4 regions of the Erwinia tracheiphila genome follow, and region 3 is predicted to be linked to each of the others. Evidence: predicted binding sites of a transcription regulator. Region 3 holds the regulator's gene; each other region holds the start of a gene.
What was found. Region 3 encodes Fur, which represses iron uptake genes when iron is present. Its sites were predicted from a motif close to ATAATAATGAGAACNACTATCAA; they were not measured.
Positions count from the first base shown of each region.

Region 1: the regulator Fur is predicted to act here: its motif matches at 4,036-4,058, upstream of feoA (ferrous iron transporter A).
Region 2: the regulator Fur is predicted to act here: its motif matches at 2,300-2,322, upstream of LU633_RS04635 (TonB-dependent receptor domain-containing protein).
Region 4: the regulator Fur is predicted to act here: its motif matches at 3,351-3,373, upstream of LU633_RS23255 (TonB-dependent siderophore receptor).

Region 1 covers NZ_CP089932.1:504,920-512,943, forward strand. Annotated here, with positions in the region: gene bioH (pimeloyl-ACP methyl ester esterase BioH) at 1-290, shown strand, start outside; gene LU633_RS02535 (YdgH/BhsA/McbA family protein) at 462-731, shown strand; gene feoB (Fe(2+) transporter permease subunit FeoB) at 1,445-3,745, opposite strand; gene feoA (ferrous iron transporter A) at 3,759-3,983, opposite strand; gene LU633_RS02550 (Tex family protein) at 4,130-6,448, opposite strand; gene greB (transcription elongation factor GreB) at 6,542-7,021, opposite strand; gene ompR (osmolarity response regulator transcription factor OmpR) at 7,325-8,024, shown strand, end outside.
Region 2 covers NZ_CP089932.1:908,024-916,047, forward strand. Annotated here, with positions in the region: partial or broken gene LU633_RS04610 (IS91 family transposase) at 1-428, opposite strand, end outside; gene LU633_RS04620 (hypothetical protein) at 437-772, opposite strand; gene LU633_RS04625 (MBL fold metallo-hydrolase) at 1,333-1,740, opposite strand; gene LU633_RS25725 (hypothetical protein) at 1,737-1,871, opposite strand; partial or broken gene LU633_RS04630 (SelT/SelW/SelH family protein) at 1,904-2,184, opposite strand; gene LU633_RS04635 (TonB-dependent receptor domain-containing protein) at 2,442-4,835, shown strand; gene LU633_RS04640 (hemin-degrading factor) at 4,908-5,939, shown strand; gene LU633_RS04645 (heme/hemin ABC transporter substrate-binding protein) at 5,936-6,754, shown strand; gene LU633_RS04650 (FecCD family ABC transporter permease) at 6,787-7,749, shown strand; gene LU633_RS04655 (heme ABC transporter ATP-binding protein) at 7,746-8,024, shown strand, end outside.
Region 3 covers NZ_CP089932.1:1,683,834-1,691,857, reverse strand. Annotated here, with positions in the region: gene kdpE (two-component system response regulator KdpE) at 1-141, shown strand, start outside; gene pgm (phosphoglucomutase (alpha-D-glucose-1,6-bisphosphate-dependent)) at 450-2,090, opposite strand; gene seqA (replication initiation negative regulator SeqA) at 2,121-2,672, opposite strand; gene LU633_RS08890 (alpha/beta fold hydrolase) at 2,931-3,701, shown strand; gene ybfE (LexA regulated protein) at 3,852-4,133, shown strand; gene fldA (flavodoxin FldA) at 4,290-4,820, shown strand; gene fur (ferric iron uptake transcriptional regulator) at 5,184-5,630, shown strand; gene LU633_RS08870 (hypothetical protein) at 5,988-6,569, opposite strand; gene LU633_RS08865 (hypothetical protein) at 7,247-7,444, opposite strand; gene LU633_RS08860 (MFS transporter) at 7,562-8,024, opposite strand, start outside.
Region 4 covers NZ_CP089932.1:4,501,490-4,509,513, reverse strand. Annotated here, with positions in the region: gene LU633_RS23260 (autotransporter outer membrane beta-barrel domain-containing protein) at 1-3,208, shown strand, start outside; gene LU633_RS23255 (TonB-dependent siderophore receptor) at 3,407-5,539, shown strand; gene LU633_RS23250 (ABC transporter substrate-binding protein) at 5,552-6,655, shown strand; gene proP (glycine betaine/L-proline transporter ProP) at 6,740-8,024, opposite strand, start outside.

The sequences.
Region 1 (8,024 bases), 1.2 Mb from region 3:
ATGTGGTGCTGTCGCATCCGGCACCGGATATTGCGGTGCTGAACGGCGGGCTTGAGATATTGCGGACTGTCGATCTGCGTGACGAAATGACCGCCTTGCGTGTACCGCTGCTGCGAATTTATGGCGCACTGGATGGGTTGGTGCCACGTGGTATCGCTGCGTTGCTGGATGCGCGACAGCCGCACAGCGAGTCGGTGATAATTGAAAAAGCGGCCCACGCGCCTTTTATTTCTCATGCTGAATCGTTTTGTGAAAAACTTGTTGATTTCTCTATTAATATATTGAAATAAATTTCTACTAAAAACTGGCAGATTGGCCATAACCGACAATAATTATTCAGGTAAGCAGGGGCGTAATTTTTTTACCTCTGAGCTGTCCAGGGAGTCGGGCATTTTCTCGTTCCCTGCAATCTCATCAAGCGGCTGCTTATCTCTTAAAAAAATCAATCTGGAGTATCTCTGATGAAAATGATGCAAGCTGTGGTTATTGGTCTTCTGGCTGGAACGGTTTCTTTTGGTGCGCTGGCTGCGAAAGAAGTCACTAAAGAAGAAGTTAAAAAACTGAAGCTGGAGAAGATCGGTACGGTGAACACCACCGCTGAAACCACATCGCCAATGGATGCCAGACACGAGCTGTCAAAGCTGGCGGATGAAAAAGGCGGTAAATACTTTCTGGTGATTGCTGGCCGTGAGCACGGCAAGTTCAGTGCCGTTGCTGAAGTGTACAAGTAATTTTCAGCAGGCGGGGGCAACTCCGCCGTTATGACATTCGCCAGGCCCGGAGCCTTGCCGTTCTCACAACGTTCGTGTCCCCTGGTGCTTCTGGTTATCTGATTTTTTTCATCGACAAAATCGCCCCGTCATACCAGTAAAGCGTCACAGCCCTGTTCGGCCAAACGGCACTCACCTCATAGCGCTCGCTTTCAGATATTCCGCCCTCAGCTGATTCTCGCCAGTCTTGCGACGCGGACAGGTCAAAGCGTGCTTTTCTGTGGTTGGAACAGCAAAGAGCCACTACTGCTGCTTTTGTAAATCGTGTTATCCCGCCAGCACGCTTTCGCCGCTGCTTTGCAGACCAACCAGAATCTCAGGATGAGAGGCGGTTGACCGGGTATGCAATAGTATTAGCGGGCTTAACCGGGGAAGATGACATGATGCGGTGAATAATTATCACAAGGTTCGGGCTTCAGGTCCGTTAAGCATATTTTTTGCTGCTGGCTTACCCGATAACTGTCGGTTGCTTTCACGTTGGCGGGATTGTGACGCTAATCAGCCTGCTTTCTACACAGCCATCATGTACGCCGGAAAAAGCGATGTACCGGGCGGTAGCCATCACAACACTTATCAGCCGTCAGATAAATTTTACTTTGTAACGGAGGGCTAAATTTGTCACCTGAACCTTTTTTTGATGCGGTTCAGGTGACGAATGTACGGAGGTCGCAAGCTTAGTGGCAACTGCCACTTTTGCTGCAGTTTGCACAATCTGTCGTTGGGATCATCCTGACTTCCAGAGGAAGCGGTGCCAGCCTGATACGCTTTAACAGCAGCCATACCAGCAGATTAAAGCCGACCACTGCAACCACGGCTACCGTGGATGAAAGCGGGTGACCTGCAAAGGTGGCAAATTGATAAAACAGCGTTGCCAGTGACCAGGCCAGATTCAGCCCCCAAAAAATGGAGAACAGCATCCAGCGGCGGCCGCTTTCACGGGCTACCGCCCCCATCACCGAGACGCAGGGCACGTACAGCAGCACAAAAATCAAATAGCTGTACGCGGCGAAATCACTGCCAAATTTACTGTGCATCACGCCCATCGGTCCGCTGCTCATTTCACCGTCACCTTTGCTGGCATCAATAGGATGAAACAGGACATTGAGGCTTAAGGAGTTTCTCAGGCTATCTCTGGTTTGTATCACCGCGTCTTTCAGCTCTGCCAGTAGGCTGAATTCACTGGCGTTGAATGCATCCTCATGCAGCGCCTGGGCGGTATACAGTGTGTTAAGCGTACCCACCACCACCTCTTTTGCCATCGCGCCGGTGATAAGCCCGACTGTGGCCTGCCAGTTATCGGCCTGAACGCCCATCGGACTGAGCAACGGAGTGAGCTGACGACTGACGCTGGCCAGCGCCGAATCGTTAATGCTGGAGACCGGTCTGCCGTTGAATGAGAAACTGTTCAGCGCCCCAATAAACATGCTGACCACCACGATGACCTTACCTGCTCTGAAAACAAAGCTCTTTAAACGCTGCCAAGTCTGAAACCACAGGCTTTTCAAATGAGGAACATGCCAGGTAGGCAGCTCCATCACAAATGGCGAGGCTTCCCCGCGCAGTAGCGTATTTTTCAGCACCAGCCCGGTGAGAATGGCTGCAGTAATACCCAGAAGATACAGGCTGAACACCACGGAGGCACCGCGCTGGCCGAAAAAGGCTGACGCAAACACGGCAAAGATCGCCAACCGTGCGCCACACGACATAAACGGCGCCATCAGGATGGTCAGCAGGCGTTCGCGCGGCGCGTCCAGCGTGCGTGCTCCCATCACAGCAGGGACGTTACAGCCGAAACCGACGATCAGTGGAACAAAGGATTTGCCCGGCAGGCCGAGGGCCTGCATTAGACGGTCAACGACGAAAGCCGCGCGAGCCATATATCCCGAGTCTTCCATAACTGACAGGAACAGATACATCAAACCAATTTGCGGGATCAGCGGCATCACGGTGGTGATGCCACCACCGACTCCCTGTGCGAGGAACAGCGTGACCGCCTCTGGAAAGTGGAGCACATTGCCAAGCCACTGGACGCCGTGGACGAACACCGCCGTGGCGCTGACCTCAAACAGCGGCTGCAACGCGCCGCCCAGGCTAATAGCAAAAAAGAACATTAGGTACATCACCGCGAGAAATACCGGAATGCCCAGCCAGCGGTTTAACACCAGTGCATCCAGCCTTGCAGACAGGCGATGAGGGGTGGCATTTTGTGTCGACGTGTTTTGACCACATAGTCTTTCGATGGTCTGATAACGGGTTTGGGCAATATCGACCGGGTTGGCAATTACGCCCGGTAGATCGGGCAGCAGCGCCGTGGCTTCACCACACTGTGAGCGGCAGAAAATATCACCTTCAAGTGTTTGCAGCGCCAGCCAGCGGCGGCGGGTACTGATTTTCTGTGGCATGGCAGCGGTCAGGCGTTGCACGTTCTCTTCCACCGACGGTGGATACGCCAACTGAAAATCTGCGGCGAGGCCGGAGTGGGTATCAATGGCCCGTCTGAGTGCGTCCAGTCCTTCTCCCCGATTGCAAATGACAGGAATAACCGGGCATCCAAGCCGTTTAGCCAGCGCTGCAACGTCGATGTGAATATGCTGGCTGCGTGCAATATCCAGCATATTCAGCGCGACGATACAGGGAACGCCCAGCTCCAGTAATTGCAGTGTCAGGTAAAGGTTACGTTCCAGATTGCTGGCGTCGATGACGTTAATCACCAGTTTTGTCTCGCCGCTCAATATGAAGTGGCAGGTAATCTGTTCATCCAGTGAGGTTTCTGACGAGATGGTGGTCAGGGAGTAAGTACCGGGCAAATCCACCAGCTGGACGTGATGGTGTCGGGTACTGAAGGTGCCTTCCTTACGTTCAACGGTGACGCCAGCCCAGTTGCCGACATGCTGTCTTGCGCCGGTAAGCTGATTGAACAGGGTGGTTTTGCCGGAATTGGGGTTGCCAATTAGCCCGATAGTGATGTTGTTCATAATAGCGCTCGCGTCATTCAGCAAGAGCGATGTGCAGGGAGGAGAGATCTTTTTTGCGCAGCATCAGACTGAAGCGGCGTGTTTCGATCTGAATGGGATCGCCCAAAGGCGCGATGCGTCTGACTTTAAACGAGGTTCCGGGCAGCAGGCCAAGAGAGAGCAGTTTTTGTCTGAAAGCCGTGCTGACGTCTGGAGAGAAACGCAGGATGTGGTAATAGTGCCCTGGAATATATTGCATAAATAACTCCACCATTTGATGCTGTTGTGCATCACTGTTATCAACATCAGGAATTATATTGAGAACGATTATTACTCCGATTGATACAGAACAACTTTATTTCTTGCGGTAAAAGAAGCGGATCGGGCGATCCGCTTTATTCGGCATTAACATTTTTTACCGAAGGCGGCGGCCAGTGCATCACCCATGGCACTGTTACCAGCGGGTTGTGATGGGGCTGGGCGCGGCTTGCTTTGCGACTGGCGTGGACTGGTGCGTGCGCTGTCGCTGCGACGGGCGCTGGTGTCACCCGGTTGCTCGTCAAGCCTCATGGTCAGCGCAATGCGCTTACGCTGCAGATCCACTTCCATTACCTTCACCTTGACAATATCGCCTGCTTTCACCACTTTATGCGGGTCATCAATGAACTTATCGGACAGCGAAGAAATATGTACCAGGCCATCCTGATGCACGCCGATATTAACAAAGGCGCCGAAGTTGGTTACGTTAGTAACAGCACCTTCCAGCACCATGCCGGGGAGCAGATCGTTCATGGTTTCGATACCTTCAGCGAACTGAGCCGTTTTAAACTCCGGGCGCGGGTCGCGGCCTGGCTTCTCCAGCTCTTTGATGATATCGCTGACGGTTGGCACACCGAATCGCTCATCAGTGAAGTCCACGGCGCGCAGGTTACGCAATGCAGAAGCGTTGCCCATCAAGTCCGCCAGCACCTGGCGTGTCGCCGTAAGGATGCGTTGCACCACCGGATAGGCTTCGGGATGGACGGTTGACGCGTCCAGCGGATTGTCACCGTGATTAATACGCAGGAATCCGGCACACTGCTCGAACGCTTTTGGCCCCAGGCGGCTGACTTTCAGCAATTGTTGACGATCCTGAAAACGACCGTGCTCATCGCGCCAGCTCACAATATTCTGTGCGATCATTTTACTCAGTCCGGCGACGCGGGTCAGCAGTGGCACCGAGGCGGTGTTCAAGTCCACGCCGACGCCGTTGACGCAATCCTCCACGACCGCATCCAGTTTTTTCGCGAGCTGGCTCTGGCTGACATCGTGCTGGTACTGACCTACGCCGATGGATTTTGGATCGATTTTGACTAGCTCAGACAGTGGGTCCTGCAGACGGCGCGCGATAGACACGGCCCCGCGAATCGAGACGTCAAGGTCAGGAAACTCCAGCGCGGCCAGTTCCGAGGCGGAATAAACCGATGCACCAGCCTCGCTGACGATCACTTTCTGGGCATTTACCTGCGGGAATTGCTTCTGAACATCAAGGAAAAAGCGCTCGGTCTCGCGTGAGGCGGTGCCGTTGCCAATGGCAACCAGCTCAACCTGGTGCCTGGTACAGAGTGCCGCCACTGCCGATGCGGCTTTCGCTGCCTGCCCGGTGTGCGGATAGATGGTATCGGTGGCAACCAGCTTGCCTGTTGCATCCACCACCGCGACTTTCACGCCAGTGCGCAGGCCCGGATCCAGTCCCATAGTGGCGCGCATCCCGGCCGGGGCTGCCATCAGCAGGTCGTGCAGGTTGCGGGCGAATACGTTGATCGCTTCGTCTTCAGCACGTTCACGCACGCTGCCCATCAGTTCGGTTTCAAGATGCAGCAGCACCTTAATGCGCCAGGTCCAGCTGACCACCGCTTTACGCCAGCTATCGGCGGGGGCATTGTTCAACCGCAGATTAAGATGGTCGGCAATGATTTGCTCGCCGTGGCTTTCGCGGGGCGGCTCGTCAAACTGTGGATCGGCGTTGAGAGAGAGCTGCAAGATGCCCTCATTGCGGCCGCGAAACATGGCCAGCGCGCGGTGTGACGGCACGGAGGAGAGTGACTCATGATGCGTAAAGTAGTCCCGAAATTTTGCCCCTTCTTCTTCCTTACCTTCCAGCACGCGGGACACCAGATGTGCATTTTTCCACAGGTATTCGCGGACTTTTGCCAGCAGGGTGGCATCCTCTGCAAAGCGTTCCATCAGAATGTAGCGCGCACCGTCGAGAGCGGCTTTGCTGTCGGTAACACCTTTTTCTGCATCGACATAGTTTGCTGCCAGCTGCTCCGGGCTGTGGGAAGGATCTTGCCAAAGCTGGTCTGCCAGCGGTGCAAGTCCTGCCTCAATGGCAATCTGACCGCGTGTACGACGTTTAGGTTTGTAAGGCAGATAGAGGTCTTCCAGCTCGGTTTTACTCAGGGTACTGCGAATGGCAATGGCCAGCTCGTCATTGAGCTTACCCTGTTCGTCGATAGATTTGAGAATGGACTGGCGGCGCTCTTCCAGCTCTCTGAGGTAGCCCAGACGCGTTTCAAGCTGGCGCAGCTGGGTGTCGTCCAGCCCGCCGGTGACCTCTTTACGATAGCGTGCGATAAACGGTACGGTATTCCCTTCATCCAGCAGACGAACAGCGGCGTCAACCTGCTCTGTGCGTGCCTGCAGCTCATTTGCAATAATGTGGTTCAGCGAATCTTTCATCATCGGTTACTTGGTGGCTTAGAACAGCGGACAGTTATACGGATTGCGGGCGATAATTTCCAGCGCTCGGGCAGTGGTTCCAGACTTATCGTCGTTTCACACGGGGTGGAGGTAGTCAATGGCATTGACATACCAGGTCGCTTCACCTGCGGGAGTATGCACGGTTGCTACATCACCGATTTCCTTCCTGAGCAGGGCGCGGGCCATCGGCGAGTCGATGGAAATGTAGTCTTTACGGCCGAAAATTTCGTCGTAGCCCACGATACGAAAATGTTTGATCTCGCCGTCGTCGTTTTCCACTTCAACCCAAGCACCAAAAAACACTTTGCCATCCTGCTGCGGGGAATAATCCACGATGCGCAGCTGCTCAAGGCATTTCGTTAAATAACGCACGCGACGATCGATTTCGCGCAGACGCTTTTTGTTGTACTGATAGTCGGCGTTTTCGCTGCGGTCACCGAGGCTGGCAGCCCAGGTGACTTTTTTAGTCACTTCCGGACGCTCCTCACGCCACAGAAAATCCAGCTCCTGTTTGAGCTTGTCGTAGCCTTCGCGGGTGATCAGTTTGGTTTTCATCTTCAGCTCATTTCTTACGCTTGCATATCGGCGCTATTTTGTTGTGAAGTGCGGGGTGATGCAAATCCGATCTGTTTTTTTCCTGCCTCTCGTTACTGCTTGTTTGTCATCACTATTCAACATAAAAACACTTGCTGAAAGCGTGGATTTCGCGAATATTTTTAACGTGAAATCACAGATAAGCTGCTGTTTAATATGCTTTGTAACAATTTCGGCTAGAATATAAACCATTAATGACTGTTACATTCGGGCATCTTTTTTAAAAATATTAGTTCAGGCAATTGCGCCTTTGGGAGTATCGATATGCAAGAGAATTACAAAATTCTGGTGGTGGATGACGACATGCGTCTGCGTGCCTTGCTGGAGCGTTATCTGACCGAACAGGGTTTTCAGGTGCGTAGCGTGGCCAACGCCGAGCAGATGGACCGTCTGCTGACGCGCGAATCCTTCCACCTGATGGTGCTGGATTTGATGCTACCGGGCGAGGATGGGTTATCTATCTGCCGTCGTTTACGAAGTCAGAGTAACCCGATGCCGATAATTATGGTGACGGCAAAAGGTGAAGAAGTTGACCGCATTGTCGGGCTGGAAATCGGCGCGGACGATTATATTCCCAAGCCGTTTAACCCACGCGAACTGCTGGCGCGCATTCGTGCGGTGCTGCGCCGTCAGGCGAACGAGCTGCCGGGCGCACCTTCCCAGGAGGAAGCGGTTATTGCCTTTGGTAAGTTCAAGCTGAATCTCGGTACCCGTGAAATGTTTCGCGAAGATGAGCCGATGCCGCTCACCAGCGGTGAATTCGCCGTGCTCAAGGCGCTGGTCAGTCACCCTCGCGAGCCTCTTTCCCGCGATAAGCTGATGAATCTGGCGCGTGGCCGTGAATACAGCGCCATGGAGCGTTCCATTGATGTGCAAATCTCCCGCCTGCGTCGCATGGTGGAAGAGGACCCGGCGCATCCGCGCTATATCCAGACTGTCTGGGGGCTGGGCTACGTGTTCGTAC
Region 2 (8,024 bases), 780 kb from region 3:
CGACTTCCACACCCTGTTTTCTGGCCCAGCGGAGCATGGCGCGGGTGGCTGCGCGGAACAGGGCATTGAGCAGAGGCCAGTTATTGTTGAAAAAGGGCCACAGCAGATGGGGCATGGTGAAGGTGATATGCTGCCAGTCGCAGTCGGGCAGAATTTGCTGTTGTTCTGTAATCCACTGCTCCGTGGCCTTATGTCCGCAGGAGCTGCAGCCTTTTGATTTACAGGTCTGGCAGAAGAAGCGGGTGTGGGTGCAGTCCGGGGAGGCGCAGCAGTATCGCTTCACCCCCCATGGCAGCAGTGCCGCAGGCGAGCATGCGCTCGACGCAGAGTACGGTCCAGGGGCTGAGGGTGTCCCCGTGTTTATCCATATACCGGTTCCAGGCGTCATCAGTGGTGAACAGCAGTTTTGCCGGGCGCGGGATATACATGCGGCGGATTATCGCTCTGCAGTGGCACCGGTATTATAGTGCCAGTCGTCACAGTCATCGGCCCAGTTGTCGGTGTGTTTATCCCAGGGAGCGAAGGTCACCGGCAGCATGCCGGATTCTGTGGCGATAATAAACACATCGGCTGGCATGGACTCAAGGACGACATCGCCGTCGGGTGAGTCAGGCGGCTCAAAGCCGCGGATGATGCAGACGAGAGGCGGGTCGAAGTGTGTATCGAGGAAAAACTGTGGCCCCAGGTGGACACAGTGACGAATGGCATCCTGCGGAGTGTCGTAAAAAAACTCGTCGGGGTCGTCATAATCGCTCCGGGGCGGAATGGACACCAGAAAACGCTTAGGATATCCGGGTATAGCGCGTCGGGACGAGGGCGTGGGTTTACGCTTTCTGGGGGCTTTGCTACGGGCCATGTGAATGATTTCCTGAGAAATTAACATACCGCAGAGTATAAAGCTGTGAGCCGGTCATGAACACCCTCGGAACGGCAGAGCCGTGACGCTCGCCCTGTAAGGGCGCTATGTTCACCGTGAAATGCGTCTGTTCAACCAGATATTACATTTCCAAAGTGATCGATACGGCATTTTTTTGTGCGCAAGGGATAAGGGCGCATGGCGACGTTGCGGTCAGAGCGCAGCTGCCGTCGAGGTTGGCTGATTGTTCAGATACCACCAGCGTCAGGGGTTTCCATTTAACTCCTGCAGTGTCTGGTTCAGCATTGTCAGACTGACCTGCGCATAAATATCTGCGGTCAACGGGCAAGTTCAGCTGCTGATACTGCCAGTGTGCAATACACTGGTCTGGATAACGAGGGGAAGGGGCGGGCAATGTGCGCTGCATTAACTGAATTTTTTCCTTCAGTTTTGCCGGTGAGATTGCCGCGATTTCATCAGTCATTTGCTGAAGAAAGGCGACGATATATTGCTGTAATACTGTCGCCGCGATTGTCGGGGGATGGTAAAGCAAACAGTATGCCGACCTGACCTGCCAGCATTTCTTCCTGTGCAATCACCCAACGGGCATTGGGGAAGGTGTGCACCCACTGTGTACCCTCCCGGCGGATGTTCCAGCCAACGTGATCGATATGCAGATGCGTATGCAAAACGTAATCAATGTCTTCAGGCCGTAATCCGGTGGCAAGAAAGTTCTCCATCCACGGACTGTTCAGCCTGTCAAACATCGGGCTGAAAGGACGGGGCTTATCGTTACCTGTCGCAGTGTCAATTAAAAAACGGCTCTGTGGCGACTGGACCCGCCAGCTATGAACGCTGAGTTCCAGCGTGCTTTGCGGGGTCATGCCAGAGCAAATTCTGTCATCTGGTGCCCGTTGACGTCAGGAAACAGTGTTTCAGCAGGCAGGCTGATAAATTGTTCAAACAGTTTGGTGATGTGCAGTTCGCCAGCCTGCCAGGATTCTGGTTTGCTCATATCAGTCCTTATCGGATTATCAGGGAAGTGCGTCAGGACTTATCGATGTGCCCTAAATCACGTTCAGGAAAACAAAGATTACGTACCCGCTGTTTAAGCACTTTCGCTTCAGGAAAACCGCCATCGGCTTTTCGATCACAAATCAACTTGCTATCAACGGTGATTTGATAGCTCCCCCCGTGCCGGGGACCAGCGTGACAGCGGCCAAATCTGTACTGAAAGTGTGCAGCAATTCTTGCGCCATCCAGCCTGCCTGAAGAAGCCAGTTACATTGTGAGCAGTAATGAATGGTGATGGTTGGAGCATTTTTCATAAGTATGGTCTCTGGATCGATTACAGTATCACCTGGTGGTGATAACACCATATAAACATACGACATTTTTTGAATTGTGAATTAATTATGGAGGATGTTGATATATTGAATGAATTTGATTATCATTCTCATTTGAGTTTTTTGGTCAGAGATCAACGTTTATAATGTGCAGCAAGCGTACGCTCTGTTTTTGCGAATTTTACGCCTGTGGCAGCAATGTATGAGTCGATACTTATAAAGAATAAAGGTTTATTAAAATGCGTAACCTTATTTCCTCAAAAGGAATTGTCCGAACGTCTGTGTTATGCAGCACCTTGGTCATCTCTGGTTATTCCATCGAGGCAGAAAGCACCAATACGTCACTTCAGCCTGTCAACACCTCTGATAAATCGCGGACTGTTTCCACCCATGCAGATGTCGCTGAACCAGAAATGGTCGTCACCGCACCTGTTCTGAAAAAAGAAGCGGGCAGCAAAACGGTGGTCAGTGCAGAAGAGATGCAGAAAAAAGGCACCAATGATTTTGGTTCCGTCATGCGTTATGAGCCACTCATCAGCGCTATCGGTGCCAGCGGCGGTTCTTCTGCTGGCAAGAGTGGTTTCGATCGCAGTGGCTATACCGGCTATAATATCCGCGGACTTGAGAGTAACCGTGTCGGACTGGATGTAGACGGCATTCCACAACCGGAAGCCACAGGTCGCAGCTACGCTGGTCGCGTCGGTGTGAATACGTTCGGTATCGGGCGTGATTACATCGATCCCTACATGTATGGCCAGGTTGACATTGAATCCGGGGCGACCTCTACGGCATGGGCCAATAATGCGATTGGCGGGTCGGTATCATTTATGCCGAAGTCGGCTGATGATTATCTGTCCCCCAACAAACTGACTTATTTTGGCGATCAATCTGATTATGATTCTGCCAACCGCAGCTGGCACAACGGTATCACCATCGCCGCAGGGGATGAAACGTTACGCGGCGTGTTCGTTTACAGCCGTCGTGACGGTCAGCAAACGCGTAATAACAGCGGCACTCTTGCTGCTTATCCGGCCAACTGGTACTCCAATGCCATGCTGGCTTCGGGGATCTGGCGCCCAAATGATCAGCACAAGCTGACTGGCACCGTCGATTATTACGATAAAACTAACCATACTCACTTCGATTCATGGAACTCGGCGGGCTCCGCCATTTGGGGCACGGCACAGCAACAGAGCAACACGCGCCGCTGGGGTTTCAGCCTGAAAGACGAGTGGACGCCAGTGAATGCCTTTGCTGACAGCCTGACATCGCGCGTTTATTACCAGCAGACGCAGGCTCATGACAATACCTGGATGCCATCCAGCGCTACGGCAATGCAGCGGGTCTATTCTAATTACGATGTTGATACCTATGGTTTTGAAACGCAGCTGACGAAATCACTGAGGCGACACGATCTCAGCGGTGGGCTTAATGCCAGCACAAGCGATACAACACGGCCGTTCCGTCAGTCACCCGCGCCCAGCCAGTTCACGGTCATCATGCAGCCTCAGGCTGACAGCCGCAGTTATATGCTCGGCGGTTACCTGCAGGATCAAATCCACTTTGATCTGGATGGACATGATTTTAGCATCGTACCCGGCGTGAGGATTGCCCATCAGACCACCAAACCGCAGAATCTGTACAGCCTGACCACTGGCAGCGCGGTACTGACCGAGTCCCAATTGCAAACGCTTTATGGCAAAGAGAATGCTGATACGCAGGTTCTGCCCTCTCTGAGCTTTAATTACGATCTTACGCCACAGCTGATGACTTACGTGATGTATAAGCGGGGCACCCAGTTCCCTGGCACCAGTCAGCTGTTCGGCTCATGGAATCTGGGGTCCAGCTATGCCGGTTCCCAGCAGTACGCGCTGATTGGCAATTCTGACCTGAAAACCGAAACCAGCAACAATGTCGAGTGGGGCCTGAAAGGTCAGGCGGTTGAAGGGGTGACGCTGAATGCGGCGATGTTCTACAACACCTATGAAAACTTTATTGCCTATACCCGTTATACCCGTGCCGTTCATCCAGGCATGTTCAGTAATGTACCGTCCAATATCTACACGATTTTCCAGGCTGAAAACCGTGATAAAGCCTATATCTACGGTGGACAGGTCAGCACCAAAGTGAACTTTGGGACATGGTTTGAGCAGGTTGATGGCCTGAGCACCACCTTCGCGCTGGGGTATACGCAAGGTAAATCCAAATCCAGCTACGCTGGTGACCAGTATGTGGATCTCGATAGCGTAGCCCCAATGAAAGCGATTGTGGGCGTAGCCTGGGACGATCCGGCTAAACGTTATGGCACTGCGGTTACCGCCACCTTTGTGAAAGGCAAACGCGCGATGGAAACCAATCGTGAAACCTACACCAACAGCGGTAGTGTGTTGACGGAAGCAAGCGGCGAGTTCATGCGGGTGCCGGGATATGGCCTGCTGGACATGACAGCTTACTGGCAGGTAGCGAAGAACGTCAGGGTCAATGGTGGGATTTACAACCTGACCGATCGTAAATATTGGGATTATCTCAGCAGTCGCAACCTCACAGAATCCACCCTTCAGGACGCGTATGATAAAGCGCTGGCAGTGATGCCAGGCCGCACCTTCCTGCTGGGCATGAATATCGATTTTTGATCGCAACATCAATTTATTCATCATCGATTGCTCTGCACATGTTGCAGGGCCTTATAGAGGAAGCAAATGGAAATGAATACTCTTTTCACTCGTTATCAGGAAATGAAAGCACAGCAGCCGAAAAAATATGCGCGTGATCTTGCCACTCTGCTTGGCGTCAGCGAAGCGGAACTGGCCGAAGCACGCACTCAGCACGATGCGGTTGCGCTGAAGCTTGATGTCAGCGAACTACTGCCAGCGCTTGAAACGGTAGGCGAAACCAAATCTATTACCCGCAATGCTTATGCAGTGCATGAACAGGTGGGGCGCTATGAAAATCTGCGTCTGGGAAATCACGCCGCGCTCATTCTGAACCCTCGCGCACTGGACCTGCGTTTTTTTCCAGGTAAATGGAAAAGCGCTTTCTCACTCCAGGAAAAAACGGCGCGTGGTGAGCGTCACAGCATCCAGATTTTCGATGAGCATGGCGATGCCATTCTGAAGATCTACACGACGCCCGGGAGCAACATGGTTGCCTGGCAGGCGCTGGTTGATCGTCTTAAACAGGATAGCGCTGATAAGCTGATCGTGACGGCAGCGCTGCCAGAAACATTTAGCCCTCAGCCGGACAAAGTAAAAATTGAGCAGCACTGGCGCGCCATGACCGATGTGCATCAGTTTTTCGGCCTGCTGAACCGTCATAACATTTCACGTCAGCAGGCTTTCCGACATGTTCCAGGCGATCTGGCACAGCAGGTGAATAGCAGTGCATTGAGTGAGCTATTGAAAATGGCGCACGACGATGGCAATGAAATCATGATTTTTGTTGGTAACCGGGGCTGTGTACAGATTTTCACTGGTGTGGTGGAAAAACTGATGCCGATGGATAACTGGCTGAATATCTTCAATCCAACCTTTACCCTACATTTAATGGCTGACTCTATTGCAGAGAGTTGGGTCGTCCGTAAACCGACCTCCGATGGTATGGTGACCAGCCTAGAACTGTTTGCTGCCGATGGAACGCAGATTGCGCAACTCAATGGCCAGCGCACGGAAGGTCAGCCAGAGCAGGTCCGCTGGCGTGAGCAGATGGCTATGCTGACAGGCGTGGGAGAAGTGGCATGAAAATATGGCTGATGGCGCTGTTGGCGCTGCCTTTTACCTTGTTCGCTGAGGAGCGGGTGGTGTCTGTTGGCGGTGACATAACGGAAATTATCTATGCGCTCGACGCCCAGCAAAGTCTGGTAGCGCGCGATTCCACCAGTCTTCATCCTGCCGTAGTGACCAAACTGCCCGACGTGGGTTATATGCGCCAGCTTAATGCTGAAGGGATCCTTGCCATGAAGCCCACTCTGGTTATCGCCAGCGTGCTGGCCAAACCCTCAGTTGTCCTGAAACAGGTTGAACAGGCGAATGTTAAGGTGGTCACCGTTACCGGCGAGCCATCGTTGAACGCGATTCAGCAGAAAATCACCACCATTGCCAGCGCACTACATCGGGAAACGCAGGGTGAAGCACTGGTAGCGAAGATAAACAGCCAGTTGAAAGGTGTGGCGGGCAAGCCTCTGCCGGTAAAGGTGCTGTATATTCTTAACCACTCTGGCATGAAGGCAATGGCTGCGGGTACGCAGACTGCCGCTGATGGCGCTATTCACAGTGCCGGATTGCAAAATGCGATGGGCAATATCCCTCATTATCAAACGTTAACGCAGGAAGGCATTGTCGCCAGCGCTCCTCAACTGGTAGTGATTGGTGAAAGTGGCCTTAAGTCCATGGGCGGGGAGGAAAAAATCTGGCAGTTGCCGGGGCTTGCGTTGACGCCGGCTGGTAAAAACCACAGCCTGCTGGTGGTGGACGAAATGTCTCTGCTGGGTTTTGGCCTGCAAACACCGCGAGCGATAGCCAAATTACGTAAGGCGGCGGAAGCGCTTGCGCAATGAAAACGGTTAACGTTAAAAGAGCGCTGTTGGGAATGCTTATAGTGATGCTGGCGATGATGGTACTGGCGGCCAATACTGGCGCGATGCGCCTTTCGCTGGTCACGCTCTGGCAAGCCCCTTTCGACAGTATGGAGTGGCAGATTTGGTTGAATATCCGGCTGCCGCGTGTGCTGCTTGCCGTGCTGGTGGGTGCTGCGCTGGCGCTTTCCGGGGCAACGATGCAGGGACTGTTTCGTAATCCGCTGGCCGACCCGGGCCTGCTGGGGATCAGTAGCGGTGCTGCTTTGATGTTAGCGTTTGCCGTGGTGCTTCCTGTTACTTTGCCCGCCGTGCTGGCACTGTGGTGGCCGATGCTGGCAGCCTTTGCTGGCAGCCTTGTCGTGACGATGATTATTTTTATCCTTAGCCGCCACCGTAGTATCACGCTTTCCCGCTTGCTGTTAGCCGGTATTGCCATTAATGCCCTGTGTGGAGCAGCGGTGGGTGTTCTCTCATGGATAAGCAACGATCAGCAGCTGCGCCAGCTTTCTCTTTGGGGGATGGGGTCGCTGGGGCAGGCGCAGTGGCCAACGCTATTGGCCTGCGCTGTGTTGGTCTTGCCAACGATGCTGGCAATCCAGTGGCAGGCTGGACGGCTTAATTTGCTACAGCTGGGCGATGAAGAAGCGCATTACCTGGGTGTGGACGTCCGGCGGACGCAACACAAACTGCTTATTTTCAGTGCTCTGATGGTGGCCGCGGCGGTGGCCGTTAGCGGAATTATTGCTTTTGTTGGCCTGGTGGTACCCCATTTGATCCGGTTGTGGGTAGGGGGAGATCATCGTTGGCTGCTCCCCGGTTCAACTCTGCTCGGCGCGATCCTGATACTGGTGGCGGATACCCTGGCTCGAACCGTCGTGGCGCCGGCAGAAATGCCCGTAGGATTGTTGACCAGTATGCTGGGCGCGCCCTGGTTTTTATGGTTGATTCTTCGTCGCCCTGGAGGTCATCGGTGAACAGGGTTTTGCAGGCTGCTGAAGCCTCTTATTATATCGGACAACGTTGCCTGATTAACCGGGTTTCACTAACGTTAGGTTCAGGTGAAATGGTGGCGTTAATCGGGCCTAACGGCGCAGGAAAATCCACTTTATTGAGAATGCTGACCGGCTTTTTGCCGATCGACGAAGGTAGCTGTACGCTTGACGGCCAGCCAGTTTCGCACTGGCCACGTGATCGGCTGGCGAGACGCAGAGCGGTCATGCGCCAGCAAAGCCACATTGAATTTGCTGTG
Region 3 (8,024 bases):
GTGTGGGGGCCAAATGCAGTCGAACACAGCCATTATTTACGTATTTACATGGGGCATTTGCGGCAAAAGCTGGAGGTCGATCCTGCTCAACCTCGCCACCTCATTACTGAAACCGGCGTCGGCTATCGTTTCGTGCCCTGAGCGCTTATTCAGTCAGCAACGCCAAAGAGATCAGATAATACTTCCGGCAGGGTGTAGCATTCAACTGGGTAATTGTTCCTGTGAAAACGCTGGTCGCAATATGCAGGAAGCGTCAACAAGACATAACCTATACCGCAGGCTGGTGGAGAATGAAAATTCGAACAAGCCCGTAAAAAATAAATCAGCAGAAGCCGGGACGGTAAAAAAGAACCTTCAGGCAAATTTCATCGAACCGAAAAAAGCCCTGCCGGGAAGGCAGGACCGCTTATTAAGGACGGAAACGGGCATCAGGGGCCGGCTTCGTGTTCTCAGGCATTTTTCAACACTTCACTGACTATCTCTACCGCTTCTTTTTCGATTTTTTCACGGTGCTCTGCACCCAGGAAACTTTCGCAGTAGATTTTATAGGCATCTTCAGTACCAGAGGGGCGTGCCGCAAACCAGCCGTTTTCCGTCATCACCTTCAGACCACCGATGGATGCGCCATTACCCGGAGCCGAAGTCAGGCGCGCGGTGATTGGATCGCCAGCCAGGATATCAGCGCTGACCATCTCAGGTGAAAGCCTGGACAGTGCGGCTTTCTGGGCCGAGGTAGCAGAAGCCTGCTGGCGGTTGTAGCTTGGCGCACCGAAGCGCTCTGCCAGTTCATCATAATGTTGCTGAGGATTTTTTCCGGTAACCGCGGTGATCTCTGCGGCTAACAGACACAGGATGATACCGTCTTTATCGGTTGACCATGGCGTGCCGTCAAAACGCAGAAAGGACGCACCTGCACTCTCTTCACCACCAAACCCGAAGCTGCCATCAAACAGGCCATCAACAAACCATTTAAAACCAACCGGTACTTCCACCAGCTTACGATCGATAGCCTTCACTACGCGGTCAATCATCGCACTGGATACCAGGGTTTTACCAACAGCCACATCTTTGCCCCACTGCGGGCGGTTCTGAAACAGATAATTGATCGCCACCGCCAGATAGTGGTTCGGGTTCATGAGCCCCGAGGGGGTAACAATGCCGTGACGGTCGTAATCCGGATCGTTAGCAAACGCCAGATCGAATTGATCGCGCAGTGCCAGCAAGCCAGCCATTGCGCTCTCCGAGGAGCAATCCATACGGATGACGCCATCTTTGTCCAGATGCATAAAGCGAAATGTCTGGTCAATAGAGTCGTTGACGATGGTCAGATCCAGATTGTAAAACTCTGCGATGCGCTGCCAGTAAGCGATGCCAGAGCCGCCAAGCGGATCAACGCCAATTTTAAGCCCAGCTTTCTTAATTGCTTGAATATCAATAACTTGAGTCAAGCCTTCAATGTATGGCTGCACCAAATCCTGCTCTGTTAAGTGGCCACTGGCCCAGGCTTTATCCAGAGCAATGCGCCTGACGCCCTGAAGACCCTCTTTTATCAGAGCATTAGCGCGTTCCTCCACAACTTTCGTTACGTTAGTGTCGGCAGGACCGCCATTAGGGGGATTGTATTTGATGCCACCATCTTCTGGCGGATTGTGAGAGGGGGTGATAACAATGCCGTCAGCCTGCATGCCCCCCGCTTTATTATGCTCAAGAATAGCGTTGGAGATAGCAGGCGTCGGTGTATAACCATTATCCTGCTGCACAATCACATCAACCCCATTTGCCGCCAGCACTTCCAGCACGGAGATAATGGCGGGTTCAGACAACGCGTGGGTGTCTTTCCCCACGTAACAGGGGCCGGTGATACCGTTCTTTTTACGCTCCTCAGCAATGGCCTGCACGATTGCCAGGATATGCGTTTCATTAAAACTGTGACGCCCTGCGCTGCCACGATGGCCAGATGTGCCAAATTTCACCGCATGTTCCGCATTACCTGGATCAGGTTGCAGGACATAATACTGTGAAGTTAATTGTGCAACGTTAATCAAATCGCTCTGCCGGGCAGGTTGCCCGGCACGGGGGTGATTGGCCATTGGGGCTTCTCCCTGACGCTTATTTATCAGTTAGAGGGTGCCGCAAACTTTTTCAGTCAGTTCATGAGGGAACTGCATTGACAGCATGATGTGTTCGATCATGCTTCGTTTGCGACCTGTGTTGGTGTTGGTTATCACCCAGTACGGTGTGCCAGGAATATGCTGTGGCTTGGTATGGGTGCCATTTTGTATCAGAGTCTGTTGATTGCCAGCAAAATAAACGCGCGTGCGCCCCAACAGAGACTCGGTAGCAGCACCAAACGCGCCGGGTTCGAGACGATATAATGTTGAAAGAATTAACATAAACCGATTAATCGCTTTCTTCTGTTCAGCATATTCGTCCGAGAGGAGTAACTCCCGGATGGCACGAACCCGATCCTGTGGGCGAGACGGGTCCTGTCCTTTGACAACGTCTTTCACCACCGTAGTTGAAGATGACGCCGTTCCTTGCAATGCTGATGCATCTTGTCCTGCAGTAAAGTTGAGCATTCTGCGCAGAATATCAGAGGCGCTTTCCCCTATATGCTGAGTATGGCTGGCGATATAACGATAAAGCTCTTCATCAACGTCGATAGTTTTCATCTTGATCCAGTACAGTTGTTGCCTGATAAGAGCAGGATTGCGTCATGCCTTTCAAACAGTCGATAAACGCGTTGAAAAATCCTGTCCTAACACGAGGATTATAAAGTTAAATCCTGCCGGGTTGTAGCGCCAGCACTTAATGCCGATAAAAGTCAGATAATACCGCAAAACGGTGATGATAAACTACCTGCTTGCACAAGCAGGAAATATTACGACTATGATACCCTAACTATTCTTTTACACTGTAAGAACTTTGCCATGAAATTGAATGTCCGCTTGCAATCTGAGCAATCTGATGAGGTTGGCCTGCCGTTGGTACTGATTCACGGCCTGTTTGGGAGCCTGGATAATCTTGCTGTGCTGGCAAGAGGGCTGGTGAAAGAGCGGCAAATCATCATGCTTGATGTGCGCAACCATGGATTGTCACCCCATTCATCTGAAATGCATTATGCCGCGATGGCCCGGGATGTTTTGGAAACACTGGATAACCTCGGTATTGGTGAGTGCGACATCGTGGGCCACTCAATGGGCGGAAAAATAGGCATGGCAGTTACCGCGGCCGCTCCCGATCGCGTAAAAAAATTAGTGGTGATCGATATAGCACCTGTGGCGTATACACAACGCCACCACGATGCCATATTCACAGCGCTTAATGCAGTCAGTCAGTCATCTGCGGCATTACGCAGCGAAGCCGCGATAATAATGCGTGACAGCATTGAAATTGAAGATGAAAGCATAATTCAATTTTTACTTAAGTCTTTTCACGATGGCAGATGGCGTTTCAATGTCCCTGTTTTACAGGCGCAATATGAGAATTTGATTAGCTGGCAGTTGTTGCCAGCCTGGAAGGGGCCAGCACTCTTTATACGGGGAGAATTGTCGCCCTATCTCGCTGATGAATATCGGGATACGCTGCTGCAACAATTTCCAACAGCGCGTGCTCATATCATTGCAGGGGCCGGTCACTGGGTACATGCTGAAAAACCAGAGCCTGTTCTTCGTGCAATGCGTCGTTTTTTTGCACAGTAAAAACAAATAGTTGCTGAAAAAGCTAAATTATTGTCGTCATGTGTTTTGCCAGGGTATGATTATCGGCTTAAATTTTGCTGGTTGGATTGCGATTCGAACAGCATAACAGTCCAAACTACCTGAACTTCAGCCCTCCAGTATCACGATTCTATGGCTAAAGAAAACACGGACCGCACCACTATCGATTTGTTCGCAGATGAACGTCGTCCTGGTCGTCCTAAAACTAATCCGCTGGCACGTGGTGAGCAGCTACGTATAAATAAACGCAATCAGCTTAAACGCGATAAAGTGCGCGGACTTCGCCGTGTGGAGCTAAAAATAAGCAGTGATGCTGTTGATGCGCTCAACAGGTTGGCAGAAGAGCGTAAAATCAGCCGTAGTGAACTGATCGAAGAAATGATTATGGTCCAGCTCGACAATGCAGAACACTAAGTCCCCTGCCTGAAATATCGCTTAATGGAAACAAGAGCACAAAGCGACAAATGCAGGAGCATTCCTCATTTATCAGTCCGATACGGTCTGTTATCATTACCGTTAATATTGTAGGTTCAGCATCTCAATCATTGAATTTTAAGAGGTTTTAAACGCATGGCAATCGTAGGCATTTTCTTTGGCAGCGATACTGGCAATACGGAAAATATTGCAAAAATGATTCAGAAGCAGCTGGGTAAAGAAGTTGCCGAAGTTCATGATATCGCTAAAAGTAGCAAAGAAGATCTGGAAGCCTTTGATATATTGCTGTTGGGCATCCCTACCTGGTATTACGGCGAAGCACAGTGTGACTGGGATGATTTTTTCCCCACACTGCAAGAAATCGATTTCAATGGCAAACTGGTTGCGCTGTTCGGCTGTGGTGACCAGGAGGATTATGCTGAATATTTCTGTGATGCGATGGGCACCATTCGCGACATCATTGAGCCAAACGGCGCAGTTATTGTCGGACATTGGCCAACAGAAGGCTATCATTTTGAAGCATCGAAAGGGCTTGCAGACGACACCCATTTTCTCGGCCTCGCCATTGATGAAGACCGCCAGCCAGAACTGACAAATGAACGCACCGAAAAGTGGGTAAAGCAGATTTACGAAGAGTTGCAGCTCGACGATATCCTCAATGCTTAATTCTGTGTATTACGGTGCAATTAATCGCCTGACAGCGCAATGATTTTTTCTATAGCTCTGCAGGAACATTTTTTTAACTTTTAGCTGCGACACTGTACAATGTCGCCATTAGCCACCCCGACCTGTCAGCAACGTTGCCCGTAAGCAACAACTGAGAGTCAGTTCGAAATGTAAATTCCGTATGCAGGGCCAATGCTTTTTCCGGATGTAATGCCGTTTTCTTACCTCCCTGAGTGCCCTGCGGCTGGCTTTCCAGCAGTTTTCATTTCAGCACATCGGTTCTATACTGCTTCGTTAATCAGGGCCGATGTTCAGGGTTTTTCAGCCACTTAGTGATTAGCAAAGTAACAGGACAATATCCGCATGACTGACAATAACATCGCATTAAAGAAGGCAGGCCTGAAAGTTACGCTTCCACGACTAAAGATTCTGGAAGTACTTCAGGAACCAGAGTGCCATCACGTCAGTGCGGAAGATTTATATAAGCGCCTGATAGATATGGGCGAAGAAATTGGACTGGCAACGGTCTACCGCGTGCTCAACCAGTTTGATGATGCAGGCATCGTGACACGACACAATTTTGAAGGTGGAAAGTCCGTCTTTGAACTGACTCAGCAGCAGCATCACGATCATCTGATATGCCTTGACTGCGGTAAAGTTATCGAATTCAGCGATGAGTCTATTGAAACACGCCAGCGAGATATTGCCTCACGTCACGGCATCAAGTTAAGCAACCACAGCCTTTATCTTTATGGCCACTGCGAAACGGGTGATTGTCGTGAAGATGAAACACTTCACGACAATCAATAACGCATGACCAGATTAAAAACCGGTGAATTTCACTGGTTTTTTTCAGGGGACGGCAATTTCTTTTGCAAGAAAATAAAGTCTGTCAGCGAAAATGTGCTGTCAAGGTTCACAGCAGCCGCACTCGCTACCTCCCCCCCCCACTTTTTGTATAAAACAACTGCATCACTGCTTCCCCATACTCAAAGTGTAAGTCTGAGCGCATGCTGACGGCTTGCCTGTCACTCCGCCTCTTGCATTATTAACCTGAAATAGCCTTTTCCCCCGTGCTGCCGGTTCCAGTGCCAGAGTGGCAATAAAATAATCCGATTCAAGGCTGTTTTTCTCGACAAAACTGTCGTAGTCACTGTTGAGTATGTGTCATTCCTGGCGATAAAGGGATTCAACCTTTATCTGCTTAAACTCCCCCCACCCTACCCGCAGTAAAAAACCAGCAAAGTTACCGCATCGGTCAGAAACTAAAGTGATAAAATCCAACCATGCCTCAATGCTTTGAGCTAGCTGAAGTGAAACAATGTCAATCTGCTGTGAATTAGCCACTGAACAATACTCCAGACAGCTGGCACTAAAAATCAGACGGACAATTTTTTGGCGGACATCGTCGGTACTTTCCACTCCGGGGGAAAATAATTGGTGGGAGAGAAGCGCCCGGGCCACAATCACACGTTGCCTGATCCTGCCATTGACCCACAGGCTGCCAGAAGTGTCCACCAGCAATGCTGATACGATTTTTTCCAGGAAATAGCGTCCGAAAAGCACGTTGACTTTATCCCGCAAGGCATCCTCCGACAGCACGTTGTAATAATGAAAATGCTCAATATCTGAACATATTTGTAATGAAGAAGCGATGCGCGGGACTTCCAACACGCTATAGACTTCGGTTAGCTCCGCCAGTCCCAGTGTTTTTTTCAGCGTCCATTCAATTTCTTCAAGTCTGCTCACGCTCTGCCGGTAACTTAGCATTTCCTTTTCCGATAACGGGCAATATTCACCACTGATAATATCGTCAAGCAGTCACATTCCACTGACACCAAAAAGAATTTCCTCTTTTTCTCCCCAGGAAAATACAGCATAGCGCTGAGAAAATTCATCATGAATGATAAAAGTCACTTTCCAGTGTTTACACCACAAATGATAAAAGAGCGCGAATATCTCCCGTTCCCACGGCTTATTTTTTGTGACACATCTTTCGCAGCCTTGCATAAGCTTCGTTCAGGCATCTAAATATCTCTCTGAGAGCGGGTTCATCCTTCATCGCCATGATCAGTTCAGCCAGCTCAGGAATACGGCATTTTTACCTCCTCCGGGGACATGCTTTATTGCCGGAAGTTCTGACCTTAGTAAAATTAACCTATCGGTTTGTAATGCAAGTTATTTGCATCCATGTACACGCACCATATTCGATCAGGATTAACAATCTGAAGTAGTCCGACAAGGTGGCGTAGTAACCCTGCTGGTAAAGCTGGCCTAAAAACTGCCCGTCATAACCTACTACTTTATTTAACAGCCTGAGCAATGAGTTAACCTGCAAAGTCCCTTTCTCAAGCGCCATCTCACCCAGCATACAGTTATCTTTGCCCAGCGCGCGTCTGAAACGGCTATCGAGCCGTGCCTGTTCTTCATGCCAGACCCAAAGAATTTGCCAGAAAGGCGGGACAGGCCAGTAACATCACAGGAATTTCAATAGCGGCAGCCAACCCCATCATCAGCCCGACACTTTGCCGGGGCAACGCCAGCTGTTTCGTAATAAAAATTGGAATATCGATAAGATAAATTGCACTGCAACTCCACATGAGCACCGAGACAATAAATAACAAACTCAGTTCATAGCGACAGCCTGTAACAGCTGACGGCGGCAGCACATATGGCAGGATGTTTATTTCCCTGCAGTACAAACGTCATCAGCAATATCGCGGTGAAGATGCCAGCAGTAATCAGGTACATTGAGATAAAGCCCGCTTTGGCGGTAATACTAAAAGCCAGAGGTGAGCGAGCACCCACGCCAGTGATAACTGGGTACGCATAAGCGCATTGAATATTGGTTTCTCACAATATTCTCCTGCCAGTGCAAAGAGTTGAGGTATACCAGCATTAGCCACAGCAGCAATAAACACCCCCGCGGTTAATAAAAATAAACAATGACGACTGAAGGCAAAAGCCAGACTATTTAAAATAGCCATCAGGTAACAAAACATCAGTAAATGTCGCCGTCCACTAAAGCAACCTGACATCACTGCCAACCAAAAGCTGACATCAATGTCAATGGCTGCGTTAACGGCATAGAAAAAACTAATTGCAGTTGGATTGGCCTGTAATTCTGCTGAAAGATAGAGACTTAAAGTTGGGATTTGAAAAGCCCCGGCGCCCCCAGAAAGAAAAGCAATGATGAGAAAAATG
Region 4 (8,024 bases), 2.1 Mb from region 3:
TGGCAGCATGCTGGTGACTGATCATAATCTCTCTTTTTCGACTACCAAAGACAGCACCTATGCCGCCCATATCCGGCAGCAGGCGGGATTAACGCTTAACAACGCCTCGCTATCATCGGAAGGTAAAAGCGCTTTTGGAATCTATCTTTATCAAAACGCTTCGCTGGTAATGGCGGGAGGATCGGTGAAAACTACTGGCGATATGAGCAATGCCGTGCAGGCAATAGGCTCAACCTTATCGTTAACGGATGCAGTCATTTCCACAACGGGCGCTATATCCCACGCACTGTATATGTCCGCAGGCACCCTGGAGGCCGACAATGTGCAGCTTATTACCAGCGGGACCAGCTCTACAGCACTTTATATGTCAGGCGGGGCTAGCGCCACGTTAAACAATATTGATATCGATCAGAACAGTAGCATGGGTGCGTATGGCATCGCGCTTTATAACAGTTCTCTTACTGGTAATCAGCTGGACGTCACCTCCGTTTCAACGACGATGCCAGCCATTCTGGCAGGCAAGGGGGGCACATTAACGCTGACGGATAGCAATATTCACTCAGGTTTCACCGGCATCCGCTTATTGGGTGGCAGTGCGACACTGAACAATGTGAATGTTGCCACCACCCAAAGGTTTGGTCTTGGTCTTGATGTCAATATTGATGCGTCCGCGACGGTGACAGGGGGCAGCTATGTGACGAGCGGAAACAGCGCACATGGCGTATGGCTGGCCCACGCATCTTCAACGCTGGACGTTACCGGTAGCACCTTCACCACAAGGGGAACCGGTTCACTCGCGGTAAACGGCCAAAGCGGAACGAGTGTGGTGACCGACAGCGTGCTCACCACTTATGGCAATTACGGCTACGGGTATTACACGGAGTATCAGGCGAAAGGCAGTGGACTGGATATCACCACGTCTGGCACATTCAGCTATGGTGCGATGACGCGTGGCGGCGCAATGGCACTCAGTGATTCAGCGGTCACCACCAGCGGAATGGGAGGCTATGGACTGTTTGTGATGGCAGCAGGCGTATTAACTGCTTCCGATGTTGCCATTACCACTTCAGGAGCAACTGCCCCGGCTCTGTTTAGCTCCGGCTCAGGGAGCACGATTGCCATCGAGGACAGTAGCATTATTACCAGTAGCGCGGCATCCTCAGCGGCTAAAGCCCTGAATGGTGGCAGCATCACTTTGCTTAATTCCACGTTAACCACAATGGGCGATGAAAGCGCAGGGCTGTTAGCGCAGAATGATGCTGACATCATTGCCGACGGCATTACCGTCAGCACGTCGGGTAGCAGTGCTACGGCACTACAAACGTCCCTCTCCACGCTCACGGTCAGTAACAGTCAACTGAGCACGATCGGTCAGGCGGTGGGCATGCTTGCCACTTCACATGCTGACGGACAGCAGAGCACTGTTACGCTGGACAACGTGGTCCTGACCAGCGAGCAGTCTACGGCGGTGATGGCGCAGGGAAGCGATCTTGAACTGGATCTGCGAAACGGGACGGTGATTACCGGCGGTGATGGTGTGGCGTTAAGGGCGATGTCCACGGAAGATGATGTGGGTGTGGTGACTCACTCAACGATGACGGTGGCGGCCTCAGATAATGTTTCTCTGCTGGGAAATATTATTGCAGACAGCGTTCAGGACACGCTTACCGTTGCCCTGAGCAATTATTCACGTCTGGTTGGTATCACGCAGAATGTCAGTCAGCTTACGCTCGACAGCACCAGTAGCTGGCTGATAAATGGTGATGCTACGGTGGTTGATCTGCAACACGACGGCGTGGTTTCTTTTGGTCGCGACACCAGCGCCGACACGGCATCCCGCGCGGATACACGTTTGAGCCGCTATGTCAGTCTGCTCGCCGATAGCCGTGCTGATAGCACAACATCGGTCAGTAGTAACGTTAGTTTCAGTACGTTAACGGTAACCGGCGATCTGACCGGATCCGGTGAATTTATTCTGCGAACTGAACTGGGTGATGACCAGTGTTCCACGGACAGAATCCTGGTGGAGGGAAATGCAATCGGTGATTTCACTTTGAGTGTGATGAATCAAAATGGCATGGGGGCGTTGACCGGCGTCGGTATTTTGATGGTCAAGGTGGCCGGGGATGCCAGTCTGGCAAATTTTACTCAAAAAGGGAGTGTCGTTGCCGGGCTATATGAATATTTTCTCAACCGCGTAGGTGAAAATAGCTGGTATCTGCAATCTTCCTATACGCCGGATGCGACAGACGACGATTCGACAGACAGTGGTACCACAGATAGTGATGATGTGACCACCTGGCGTCCTGAGATTGCGGGCTACACCATAGCACCGTATATGAATGCTGCTTACGGCTTCCAGTCTGCAGGGAATTACCGCGTGCGTGAAGGGGCCTACCAGGCTGGCAGTACGTTTTGGGGAAGAACCTACGGACGTCACGATCGCTATCGTTCAGGTCGTTTCGCTTATAACGCTAACAGTGTATTTGTCCAGCTGGGTGGTGACGTACTTCACCAGGATCTCAACCGTGGTTGGCACGTAAAAGCCGGCCCGATGTTAACGCTGGGGCGTGTTAGTAACAGCAATCATGATAATGTTCGTAGCCTGAGGGAAGGGCTCTCCACATGGGTTGGTAAGACCGAAACCACCGCTTACGGCGCAGGCAGCTACCTTACCTTCTGGCACGACGACGGCAGTTATCTTGACACTATCGCACAGCTCACCCGCTACAGTAATCGGTTCAGCAGCCTCACTCAGGCAAATATGACCAGCTACAGCGCGCTGCTTTCTGCCGAAGTTGGCAAGCCATTCATCTTCTATAAGCAGATCGGCATCGAGCCACAGTTTCAGCTGCTGGGGCAATATATGAATATCCGCGAGGGTTATGCCAGTAGCATGAAATTAAAAGGTCAAAATATCATGACAGGGCAAGCGCGATGGGGGGGCCGACTGTTCTACGATGCGGCTAAAGTGCAGCCTTATTTAAAACTGGATCTTGTACGCCAGCTTGGACAAACACCTGGCATGATCGTTGACGATCACACATTCCGGCCACGGGCCGGTAAAGGTTACTGGCAGGCAGGTGCAGGAATCACGGGTAAGGTGGCTGATCGGTTAAATCTTTATGCTGAAGCCAGCTACATTCGCACTACAAATACCGGGCTGGAAGGTTACAACGGTAACCTGGGTATCAGGTATCAGTTCTGAGGGCAGACAGGCTTACAATGTATTGTCTTGTAAGCTTTTTTAATTTTAAACGAGAGTGGTGACATAAAGCGAGGGTTGCTAAAGGCATAGAGAATGTTGCAAATGTAGTAGTGATAAAATTACACGGGCTGTCAAATTGATAATGCCAATGAAACTAATTATCATTCGTGAACAAAAAAACAACCCATTCGCTACATTATGAAATCGCCATTCACTCACTTTGTCACTTTTTATCGCCTCAGTGGAAAAACGCAGTCGGTTATTTTTGCTTCACTTCTTAGCAGCGGAGCTATGGCTGCGGATACCGCAAAAGATCAAACTCTGATGGTTAACGCTGAACTGCCTGAAACCAGCGGCAGTTACAGCCAGGACACCGCCACGATAGCCACGAGAACCGCCACGCCACGTAATGAAACCCCGCAGTCGATCAGCGTTGTTACGCCGCAGGTCATCAAGGACTATCAGGTTAAAACCGTTAACGATGCCGTAAAATTTGTCAGCGGTATTACCCAGAGCAACACGCTGGGCGGTACAGAGGATGGTTTTGTTAAGCGAGGTTTTGGCGCGAACTCTGATGGCTCGACCTTCCTTGACGGCGTGCGCAGCAATCAGGGACTGTCGATGGATTCGACCATTGATCATGTTGAAGTACTGAAAGGCTCTGCTTCGCTGATGTATGGCATTCTCAATCCTGGCGGCGTGATCAATCTGGTAAGCAAAAAGCCACGGTATGAATGGAACACCCATATAAGCGGTGAATCCAGCAGTTTTGGTGGAGGAACGGGTACCGTAGACGTAACCGGGCCTTTGGGTAACGGCTTTGCTTTTCGTATGATTGCAGAACGCCAGCGGGAAGATTACTGGCGCAATTTTGGTGTGAACGAACATACGCTTGTTGCCTCTTCACTCAGTTGGATGGGTGAAAAGGCCTCATTCAATCTCAGCTATGTCGAGTATAAATACGATATTCCCTATGACCGGGGAACGGCATTTATTAACAACAAACCACTCAATATTCCCTATAACCAGCGGCTGGATGACAGTGCGAACCACGCCTGGGGGAAACACAAGCGTCTGAACTTCAATTTCGCTTACACGCTGGATGAAACCTGGGATACGCATTTCAACTATGCCTGGATGCAGCGCTGCTACGACAGCAATGAAGTTCGCGCCACCGCAATTAACCCTACAACAGGCATTGTTTCACGTCGTGCCGATGCAAACCGGGGATTCAATCATCAGACAACCTATCTCTCCTGGGATATTGGCGGCAGCCCGGAGATCGCGGGGATGCAGCATGATGTGACGCTCGGCGTGGACTACGAGCAGAATGAAACCTACAAGGCTTACTCATACCGTTCTAAAGTATCCAATACCTTCAACATGTACGATCCGGTATATGGTGAAGAACCCATAATCAGTAGCAGCACCTACAGCGACAGCCTCAGCAATATTCGCACGAATCTTTACAGCCGCACGGTTTTTGCTAAAGACAGTATTCACCTCACCGACAAGTGGATCGCGGTACTGGGCGGACGCTATCAGTTTTATACGCAAACCGGGAGTAATGGTTTTGTTAATCCGACCAGCACGTTGAACGATCGGGGTGACGCTTTCCTGCCACAGGCGGGGCTGGTGTATAAAATCCTGCCTGACGTTTCGCTTTACGGCAGCTATAGCCAGTCATTCACCCCTCCCACAGAAACGGATGACGACGGTAACGTGGCCTCTACTGAAAAAGGCACGACTTATGAAATGGGAGCGAAATGGCAGGTTGTGCCGGCCTTGTCAGCCACGCTGGCGCTGTACCGCATTGATGAAAAAGATATGTCGGTTTACATAAACGGCGTAACGCGCAATATCCCGAAAGCGCATTCCACTGGAGCAGAGGTTGAAATTAATGGTGAGTTCACTCAGGACTGGAATGTGATTGCCAACTACAGCTACGACAAAACGAAAATTGTCGAAGATGACGTTAACCCGGATAACGTCGGTAACCGCCTGGTGAATGCACCAACCAACATGGCCAGCCTGTATCTGAGCCGCACCCTGCGATTCTCCTGGCTGCCTGGCGAATTACGGGTCGGTGGTGGCGCTCGTTATGTTGGCAGCCGTGCTGGTGACCCTGAAAACAGCTTTACCATGCCGGACTATACCGTTGCCGATACTTTTGTAGCATGGGACAGCAAGCTGGTGGGCAAACACACGCAGCTGAAGCTGAATATCAACAACTTGTTTAATAAAGAATATTACGAATCCAGCGCCGGCAATATTCGCGTAAGTGAAGGTGAACCTCGCGTGGTTTACCTCCAGGCCGCTGTCGATTTCTGATTAGAGAACCCGATGAAAAACGCGCTGATCTTTGCACTGCTGCTCGTCAGCAGTGTGGTACAGGCCAAAACTGTTACCGACATTCTGCAACGTAAAGTACAGATCCCCGACAATCCCCAGAGAATTGTGCTGGGTGAGGGAAGGCTGATTTATACCCTTGCACTGGTGGAACAGGGAAATCCGGTCCGACGCATGGTGGGCTGGCCGGGCGATCTGCCACGGTACGATCGTCAGACCTGGGATCGCTACACCACCGCCTTCCCGGAGATCAAAAAGATCCCGTTTATCGGCACGACTAACTATGCCCAGGTCAGTGCGGAAAAGGTCATCGCGCTTCACCCGGACCTGGTCATTCTGTCGGTTTATGCCAAACAGGCCAGTAACCATGACAGCTTGCAACAGCAGCTGACCGATGCAGGGATTCCGGTGGTCTATGTCGACACGCGTGTTGATCAGCTAAAAAATACGGTGCCCAGTCTGGAGATTCTCGGGGAAGTGTTCAACCAGCAGGCGAAAGCACAGCGGTTTATTGCGTTTTATCAGCAGCATATGAATCTGATCCGCGATCGTTTGCAGCAGGCAAAACCGGAAAGACCCCGTGTGATGTTGCAGTTACACATCGGCAGACGGGAAGTGTGCTGTACCACGGTTGGACACGGCAATATGGCTGATTTACTGGCTTTTGCGGGGGGTAACAATATCGCGGCGGAGCGTTTTAGCAGCGTATTCGGGCAGATTTCGCCAGAAGCGGTGATAGCGGCGGATCCCAACGTCTACATCGTCACCGGTATGGCCGGACCGACGCAGGCAGGGCAGCTACAGCTTGGTCCGCAGGTTAACCCAAAACAGGCACAGCAAAGCTTTGTTCAGGCACTACAGCAGGAAAACGTATTGTCCACGCTCCCGGCTATTCGTCATGGCAAAGCGCTGGCGGTCTGGCATAATTTTTATATAAGTCCGTGGCATCTGCTTGACGTGGAAATGTTTGCAAAAGTCTTCCATCCCAGGCTGTTCAGCGATCTTGACCCGGCAAAAACGCTGGAGCAGATGAACCGCGAGTTTCTGCCTGTCCCGGAAACGGGAACCTACTGGACACAGCTGGACAACAGTCAATAACACCAGCATTGAGCTGCTTTTGGTAGACGCGACACAAAAGAAAAGCCCGCGATCATCGCGGGCTTTAACATGTCAGAAAGAGGCTTATCCGTTGATATGGGGATGCTGACTAATCAGATGCTTACGCTTTTCTTCCAGCTCGGCAATCTGGCTGCTGATTTCTTCAATCTTGCTTTCGATATTATCGTGATGTTCCTGTAAAAGCTCTTTCGCCTCGCTGATATCTGAAGCCGCTGGTTTGGCTCCCCTCAGCGGCTTATTCGCCGTTTCTTTCATCATAATGCCCGTTATCAGGCCGATGGCCGCCACCACCATCAGATAGTAAGCGGGCATATACAGATTAGCGGTGGTTTCTACCAGCCATGCCGCCAGCGTAGGCGTTAAACCTGCCACCAGCACGGAGATATTAAAGGCGCTGGCTAACGCGCTGTAGCGGATATGTGTCGGGAACATCGCCGGAAGCGATGACGCCATCACACCAGTGAAGCAGTTCAGCACCACAGCCAGAACCAGTAATCCAGCAAAAATAAGCCCCATTACGTTACTGTTGATCAGCATAAAGCAGGGTATTGACAGCACCAGCAGAGCAATACTGCCGACGATAACAAACGGACGACGGCCAAATTTATCGCTCATCAGGCCCATAATCGGCTGCACAAACAGCATGCCTATCATGATAGCGATAATAATCAGCACGCCATGATCTTCGGAATAGTGCAGATTATGAGAAAGGTAGCTTGGCATATACGTCAGCAGCATGTAGTAGGTAACATTGGTCGAAATAACCAGACCAATGCAGGCCAACAGACTTTTCCAATGCTTGCTGGCAATCTCTCTGAAAGAAAATTGTGGGCCGCTGCTCAGACCTTCGCGGTCCCCCTGCTCCAGCTTATCAACATGCTGTTGGAAAGCGGGCGTTTCTTCCAGTGCATGCCGCAGATAGAGGCCAATAATGCCCAGTGGCAACGCGACAAAGAATGGAATACGCCAGCCCCACTCAAGGAATCTCGCTTCACCAATCATGGTTGATATCAGTACCACGAGGCCGGCACCGAAAACGAACCCGGCGATAGAACCGAAATCCAGCCAGCTTCCCATAAAGCCGCGCTTACGATCCGGCGAATATTCTGCAACAAAAATAGATGCGCCGGTGTATTCGCCACCGACTGAAAAGCCCTGCGCCATCTTACAGATCAACAGCAGGATGGGTGCCCAGATGCCGATTGAGGCATGTGAGGGGATCAGACCAATACAAAATGTACTGACCGACATAATGATAATCGTAATAGAAAGGATTTTCTGGCGGCCATATTTGTCTCCCAGCGCACCAAAAAATATGCCACCCAATGGACGAATCAAGAACGGAACG